Regions from separate parts of the Arthrobacter sp. zg-Y20 genome, predicted to be linked through region 2. Evidence: riboswitches for the same ligand, from Rfam matches in the RefSeq annotation. Region 2 holds a riboswitch; the other holds the start of a gene.
The links. Region 2 has a riboswitch for S-adenosylmethionine ahead of QNO06_RS14065 (hypothetical protein). Riboswitches for the same ligand answer to the same signal wherever they lie in the genome.
Positions count from the first base shown of each region.

Region 1: linked by a shared signal. The riboswitch ahead of QNO06_RS00420 (cobalamin-independent methionine synthase II family protein) and the one ahead of QNO06_RS14065 (hypothetical protein) in region 2 are both predicted to bind S-adenosylmethionine.

Region 1 is NZ_CP126241.1:85,379-88,775, forward strand. It holds gene QNO06_RS00410 (hypothetical protein) at 1-119, shown strand, start outside; gene QNO06_RS00415 (hypothetical protein) at 127-336, opposite strand; gene QNO06_RS00420 (cobalamin-independent methionine synthase II family protein) at 414-1,619, opposite strand; SAM riboswitch class IV at 1,639-1,764, opposite strand; gene QNO06_RS00425 (peptide MFS transporter) at 1,891-3,294, opposite strand.
Region 2 is NZ_CP126241.1:2,935,049-2,938,445, reverse strand. It holds gene QNO06_RS14075 (CPBP family intramembrane glutamic endopeptidase) at 1-214, shown strand, start outside; gene QNO06_RS14070 (VOC family protein) at 325-759, opposite strand; gene QNO06_RS14065 (hypothetical protein) at 825-1,259, opposite strand; SAM riboswitch class IV at 1,275-1,407, opposite strand; gene QNO06_RS14060 (CU044_5270 family protein) at 1,732-2,847, opposite strand; gene QNO06_RS14055 (RNA polymerase sigma factor) at 2,847-3,371, opposite strand.

The sequences.
Region 1 (3,397 bases), 680 kb from region 2:
TGTTTAGCCGGGGCCGGCGCCAAGACGGCGGCAGCGCCTTTAGCACCCTGGGCGGCCTGGGCCTGCTGGCGGCGGCCAGCGGAATGCTGGCGCTGGCCGCCGCCGGGCTGGACAGCTAGGAAGCCCTCACTTGTCGTTGTGCTTGGCCTTGAAATTCTCGTTGTCGGAGTTCAGGCCCTGCGCAAGGTTGGAGTGGACCTCCGTGCGCGGGTCGGAGTGGTCCTGGCTGCCGCTGCCGTCGGGAACTTCCGCGGAGGTGGACATCAGGTTTTCCACCGCGTTCTCAATCGGATTCGCGGACTCGTTCTTAGGGTCGCCGGCTTTCGGATCAGTCATCATCAGCTCCTTGAAGGTAATTCATCAGTAGCCTTACGAATCCCACTCTAGGGCACACCAAGCCTGCCCGCACCGGGTCACCATAGACGGCTGCTGGCCAGCCGCGCACCTTCGCCGAGGGCTTCGAGCTTGGCCGCCGCGATCTGCGGGTGCACGCGGCCGCCCAGCCCGCAGTCCGTAGACGCAATCACGTTTTCGCGGCCGACCAGCCGGGCGAAGCGCTCAATCCGGTCCGCCACCAACTGCGGATGCTCCACTACGTTCGTTGCATGGGAGACGACGCCGGGAATGATCACCTTGCCGTCCGGCAGCTTGGTGTCTTCCCAGACCCGCCATTCGTGCTCGTGCCGTACGTTGCCGGCTTCGAAGCTGTAACCGCCGGCGTTGATCTTCAGCAGGGTGTCCGCCAGGTGCCGGAACTCGATGTCCGTCGTGTGCGGTCCGTGCCAGGAGCCCCAGCACAGGTGGAAGCGGATCTGCTCCTCGGGAAGGCCGCGCAGTGCGTAATTCAGGGCCTCAACCCGGATTTCGGTGAAGCGCAGGTAGTCCTCGACGGACGGCTCGGGATTGATCTGGTCCCAGTTCTCCGCAATGGACGGATCGTCGATCTGCACAATCAGGCCGGCGTCGATAATCGCCTTGTATTCCTCCCGCATCGCGTCCGCGCAGGCGTAGATGAACTCCTCCTCGGTGGCGTAGTACTCGTTGGCGATGCGTGAACAGGAACCGGGGGAAAGCGAGGCGAGGAAACCTTCCTCCAGCCCCGCCGCCGCCAGCCCTGACTTGAGGTTGCGGATGTCGCCGGCAACGGCGTCGTACCCGGTGTATTCCACCTTGCCGGTGACCTTCGGGAAGACCTTCTGGGCGCCGGTGGTGATGCCCGACGACGGGTCGGTGTAGGCCTCGCGGAAGCGCCCCCGGTCGCGGCGGTCACCGAAGCTGGTGAGGACCGGTTTTCCCGGCTCGGAACGGACGGGCTCCATCTCCCAGATGCCGGTCTCCGCCACGGTCAGGCCGCTGAGCCGGGCAAAGGAATAGGACCACCAGGCCCCGTAGTCCACCTCGGCGGACATTGAGTGCCCGTACTCGCCGTCGTTGGGGATGTCGATGCCGGCCCGCTGCTGGCGCAGCACCAGGTCGGCGACGGCCTCGCTGAGCAGTTCGGCATAGCCCCCGGTGTCGGAGGGGTCCGCGTCCCGAGCCGCGTTGGCCGCGAGGAGTTCGGGGGTGCGGGGCAGGGAACCGGCATGGGTGGCCAGGATACGGTCGGTGCTTTTGCGCATGGAAATAATCCTTGGGATTCACGTGCTCTTGCCTGCACCGGATGCCTGGAAAAGGCGGTGCAGGCCGCTTCGTCATCCGAACCACCCGCGAAGCATGGGGTTGGTGCACGGCCAAGTCGGAGCTTGGCGGCCGTGTCTCCTGAAGCTGGTGCCCATCCTAACCACGACGCCGGGCGCAGGCCAAGCATGTGACGGCAGGCAAAAAGAACGGCGGCCCCGGGGTTGCCCGGTGCCGCCGTCCTGGTGGAACTGAAACTGTTGCGCCGGTCGGTTAGCGCACGCCGCTCATCAGCTTCTTGATGGCCGGGGTCGCCGCTGCCAGGGCGATGCCCAGGACAATGGCGGTTCCGCCGCTGAACAGGAAGTAGCTGACCTCGGTTTCGGGGTCGTAGAACTGTGCCAGCCAGCCGGCCAGCGTGGTGCCCAGGGAGACCGAAAGGAAGAACAGCGCCACCATCTGGGTCCGGAAAATTTCCGGCGCCAGCTTGGTTGCCACGGACAGGCCGATCGGGGAGATAAACAGCTCAGCGAAGGTGAACAGCAGCAGGATGCCGACGATCGCCAGCAGCGGGGTGCTGTTGGGGCCGCCGCCGGAGAACGGGATGAAGGCCAGGAAGGCCAGGCCCATTACGGCAAGTCCCAGGGAGAACTTCAGCGGCGAGGACGGCTGCCGGTCGCCCAGCTTGGTCCAGACCGCGGCGAAGACGGCCGCGAAGATGATGATGAAGATCGGGTTGATGGACTGCACCCAGGCCGCCGGCATGGTGAAGCCGAAGATGGACCGGTCCAGCGAGGTGTCCGCGTACAGCGCCACCACGGTGAACTGCTGCTGGAACAGGGCCCAGAAAGCGGCGCTGGCGATGAACAGCGGCATGAAGGAGTACACGCGGCGGCGTTCGACGGCGCCCACCTTCGGGCTGCGCAGGATGATCACGAAGTATGCGATCGAGGCAAGGATGGCCACGGTCGCCATGACCACTGCGAGGTTCTCCGCCTTGAGCAGGCCGAAGACCACGGCCAGGGCAACGATGACCACAACGCCGGCGGCAACGCCGCCCATGGTGGCGTACTTGCGGCGCGGCAGCGGGTTGGTCACCTGGTGGGCTGCCTCGGGCAGGTACTTGCGGGTCAGGCCGTACTGGACGAGGCCGATGGCCATGCCAATGGCGGCCAGGCCGAAGCCGTAGTGGAAGCCGAGCTTCACCTGGAGCAGGCCGGTGAGGAGGGGGCCGACCAGGGCGCCGAGGTTGATGCCCATGTAGAAGAGGGAGAAACCGGCGTCGCGCCGTTCATCCTTTTCGTCGTACAGGGTCCCCACCAGCGAAGTGGCGTTGGCTTTGACGCCGCCGGAACCCAGGGCAATCAGGATCAGGCCGGCGGCCAGTCCCACTGCGCCCGGGAGCACGGCCAGCGAAATGTGGCCGAGCACAACAATCGCGGCGGAGTAGAAGAGCACGCGTTCGGATCCGAGGACCCGGTCCGCAAGCCACGCACCAATGATGGTGGACAGGTACACACCACCGCCGTATGCGCCCACCAGCGAGGTGGCGATGGCTTTGTCGATGCCAAGGCCGCCCTCGGTGACGCTGTAGTACATGTAGTACAGCAGGATGCCCTGCATGCCGTAGAACGAGAAGCGTTCCCACAACTCGACACTGAAAAGATTGGCCAACATCCGGGGATGGCCGAAGAAGGTTTTACGCGCTTCTTGGACGCCTGGGTTACTGGGGGTATGGCTCACGGATTAATGGTCCCACTCCCCGCGGGGGTAAGCGCCG
Region 2 (3,397 bases):
GTCGGTCCTGTTGTTCGCCTCCATCCACATTGTGGGCAAGGAGTCGCTGTCCCTGCCGGTACTGATGCCCTATCTGGCCACCGGCGCCGTGCTGGTGGGCATGTACGTCTGGGCCGGGAACAACTTCATGCTGTCCTACGGGGTGCATGCCGCGAAGAACCTGCTTAGCGTCCTGATCATCTACGCCGTGCCGCCGGAGCTGCTGCAGCAGTAGGGTCTCACGGCCGTTTTGGGGGTTCCGCGGACGCCTTCTGTACAGCTGATGCGGGTATTGGCCCTTCCACGCCGCATCAGCTGTACAGAAGCTGGAAGAGCAGGTGCGCGTCAGCTGATGCAGAATTCGTTGCCCTCGGGATCGGCCATCGTGTACCAGGAGTGCGGGCCCTGACTGGCCTCGTACAGGAAGGATGCACCTCGACCTTCCAATGCGGCCCGGGCTTCGTCCTTGTCCCTGCCCTCCAGCCGCACATCCAGGTGGATTCGATCCTTGACGGTCTTGGGCTCGGGGACGGGCTGGAACAGGATGCGCAGCCGGTCCTCCTGTCCCACCTGATCGGCAGGGCAGATAGCTGCGCCGTCACGCCAGACCCGGACACCGTTGTGCTCAATCACGTCCTCGGGTTTTGCGAAGCCCTGGTCCAGCAAGGACGAGATGAAGCCCTGGTCCGTGGGCTCCAACGTCCAGCCCAAGGTTTCCGCCCACCAATCGGCCTGAGCGTGGGCATCGGTGCAGTCTACGCAGATCTGTATGTTCGTCATGGCCCAGAGCCTAGGACCGCCGAATCACCCGCAGCTCCGAATTGCGGCCAGCTACCGTCCGCAAGCTAGGAGCCGGGCTTCTCGAGCCGCTCATTTTCGGGTGCCCGGACCGGAGCGCCGTTGCATGGCAGTACCCGCTCCGGCCGGGCCAAGTAGAAAAAAGAGCTCCGGGCTTCGGAGCCAAACCCGCCGGGCACCATCAGCGTGGAATACCGCTGGCACCACTGAGGCGTGTCGACGGCGGCTTCCAATGCGGTTGCGACCGCACCGACATTGTGGAACCACATCAACTGCTGCTGCCCGTCGATAACCAGGTAGATGAGGTCCAGCTGCGGATCCGCGGTGACGGCGACGTCGGCCCAGTGCTCCCAGCCCTGAAGCCGGCGGCCGTGAATCCAATGGATGTTGTGGCCCGGAGCGAAACCGGTGCAGTTGCTCGGGGAGGAACTGCTGAAGTCGGGGTTGTTGAAGCCGGAGTTACTGACACTGGAAATGCTCACAGTGGGTTCCTTTTCAGGTTGTCCTTGCCTGCAGCGGATGAAGCAGGCCGCTTCGTCATCCGAACCACCCGCCGAACAGTGGGGTTGGTGTGGGGCCAGTCGGAGCTTTTATGCCCGGCGAACCGGGCGAAGGCCACATCTCGTGAAGCTGAAAACTACTGTAGCGGAGGGCGCCGACATTTCGACAGGGGCTCTTGTTCTCGGGTCCCGGGCCGGGTCCCGGCGGGGCGCCGGGCGGGCCGGAACGGCGGCAACGAAAACTTCCGCTCGCAGAGCTCGCGAAAGTTAATAAAGCCGCCTAACCCGGCCCGTCCGGTGCCCTGGTGCCGCACCGCGCCTAACCCGGCCCGTCCGGTGCCCTGGTGCCGCACCGCCCAACCCGGCCCGTCCGGCCCTGGTGCCGCACCGCCTGTCCGGTGCCCCAGTCCCCGGCCCGTCCGGTGCCCCGCCCCGAAAGGCGTCGGAGAGAGCTTTACGGGGCGGAATCCACCACGGAGGTTCTAACCGAAGTCCATGCCTGAACGGTGCCGGCAGGAGCGTTGGGGAAGTCCTGCAGCAGTACGTCCTGTTCGCCGATGACCAGGCCTGAGTCAGGATCGATGATGATGTCGGTCCGCGACGTTCCTCCTGGGTGGGGGATTCCGATGGCGATGCCTGTCCTACCGTCCACTGTTGCCTGCTTGTCGCTCATGACCACGCCGGGGATCAGTGCAGCGGCCCGATACATGGTTGCGCGCAGGTCGGCGGGGACGGCCCCGGTGCGCAAACCGTCAGCGATGGTTACAAAGGCCTCGGTTTCCGGCGTTTTGCCGGCTCCCTCGGTGCGCTCGTAAATGAGGTCCAGCAGTTCCCGGGGATCCCGGGGCAGGCTTCCGGCTTCGTCGAGGGAGGTGCCGATGATGACCATCGGCGCCTGCCCGTAGAAAGCTCCGCCCGGGCCGCGCTGGATTCCGACCGTCGGGTTCGGCACCCCACCCTTCGGCGGCAGCTGGGCGATCTCGGCGGCCGCCTTCTTGGCGGCGTCGGACGAGGACTCGAGGGGAATCCGCTCTCCGCGGTCCCAGACCCATTCACCGTTCCTGTCTGCCGGTATGTAGAGCTGATCGCTGACGGTTTCCTGCCAGGAAAGGTCGCTGCCGTCAGCCATCTGCTTGCCGCCCCAGGTCAGCTCGGTTGTGTCGATTTTCAGGTACTGGCCGGGGCCCACCACGGGATCGGAGGTGCGGATAGTAGCGTCGGCTGCGGCGTTCAGGACTTCTGCCGCCTCAGCGGTGGCGCCGGGACTGCCGGGCCGGACGACGTCGGCCACCACTATGCCTCCCACCAGCAGAGCTGCAGCGGCGGATGCAAGCAAGAGACGGCGTCGGGCGCGGGGCGGCGTGGTCCTCGGGCCTCCGGCGCGGCGGGCGTTCAGCGGAGGAACGGGGTGCAGGCGGGAGGGTGAAGTGCTTTGTGCCGCCTGCGGAGCGTCCATCACGGCGAGCGACCTGGCGCGGCTGCCGGCCAGTTCGTTTTCGTGAACGGAGCGTGCGGGGTCAGCGGAAGCAAGTGCGCGGTCCAGGCCGACGGGCAGATTGGCATTGTTCATCATTTCGCTCCTTCTGAAAGTGATTCCGTGTCCAGCAGGCGGCCGAGCGCCTTGCGTGCCCGGTGCAAACGCATCCTGACGGCGGTGGCGCTGGTGTTGAGCAGGTCCGAGACCTCGCTGGAACTGAAACCGTCCCAGTACGTCAGGAGGAGGACCTCCCGCTCATCGGGCCCGAGCCGGGCGAGCGCCTCATGGATGCGGGAGTCGTCGTCGTTCCGCTCGTGGTCCCGTTCCAGCTGGAGGGCTCCGAGGAGGCTCGCGGACCGGGAAGCGGACCGGTCATGGTTGCGGAGGACGTTTTTCGCGATCCCGAACAGCACCATGACCGAAAGGCTTTCCTCCTGCCCGGTCTTTTCCCAGGCGATCCGAAAGACCTCGGCGCACAGGTCCTCGGCGGTGGCGGCGTTTTCGGTTCGACGCCGGAAGTAGCGGTAGATGCGGTCATGTCCGGCGGCGTGGGCGGCCAGGAAACACTTCTCCCTGTCCACGTCCCGTTGTTCCTTCCGGAAGCTTTGTACACTCATGCCCTGTTAATGTCCGGCAGCCTCAA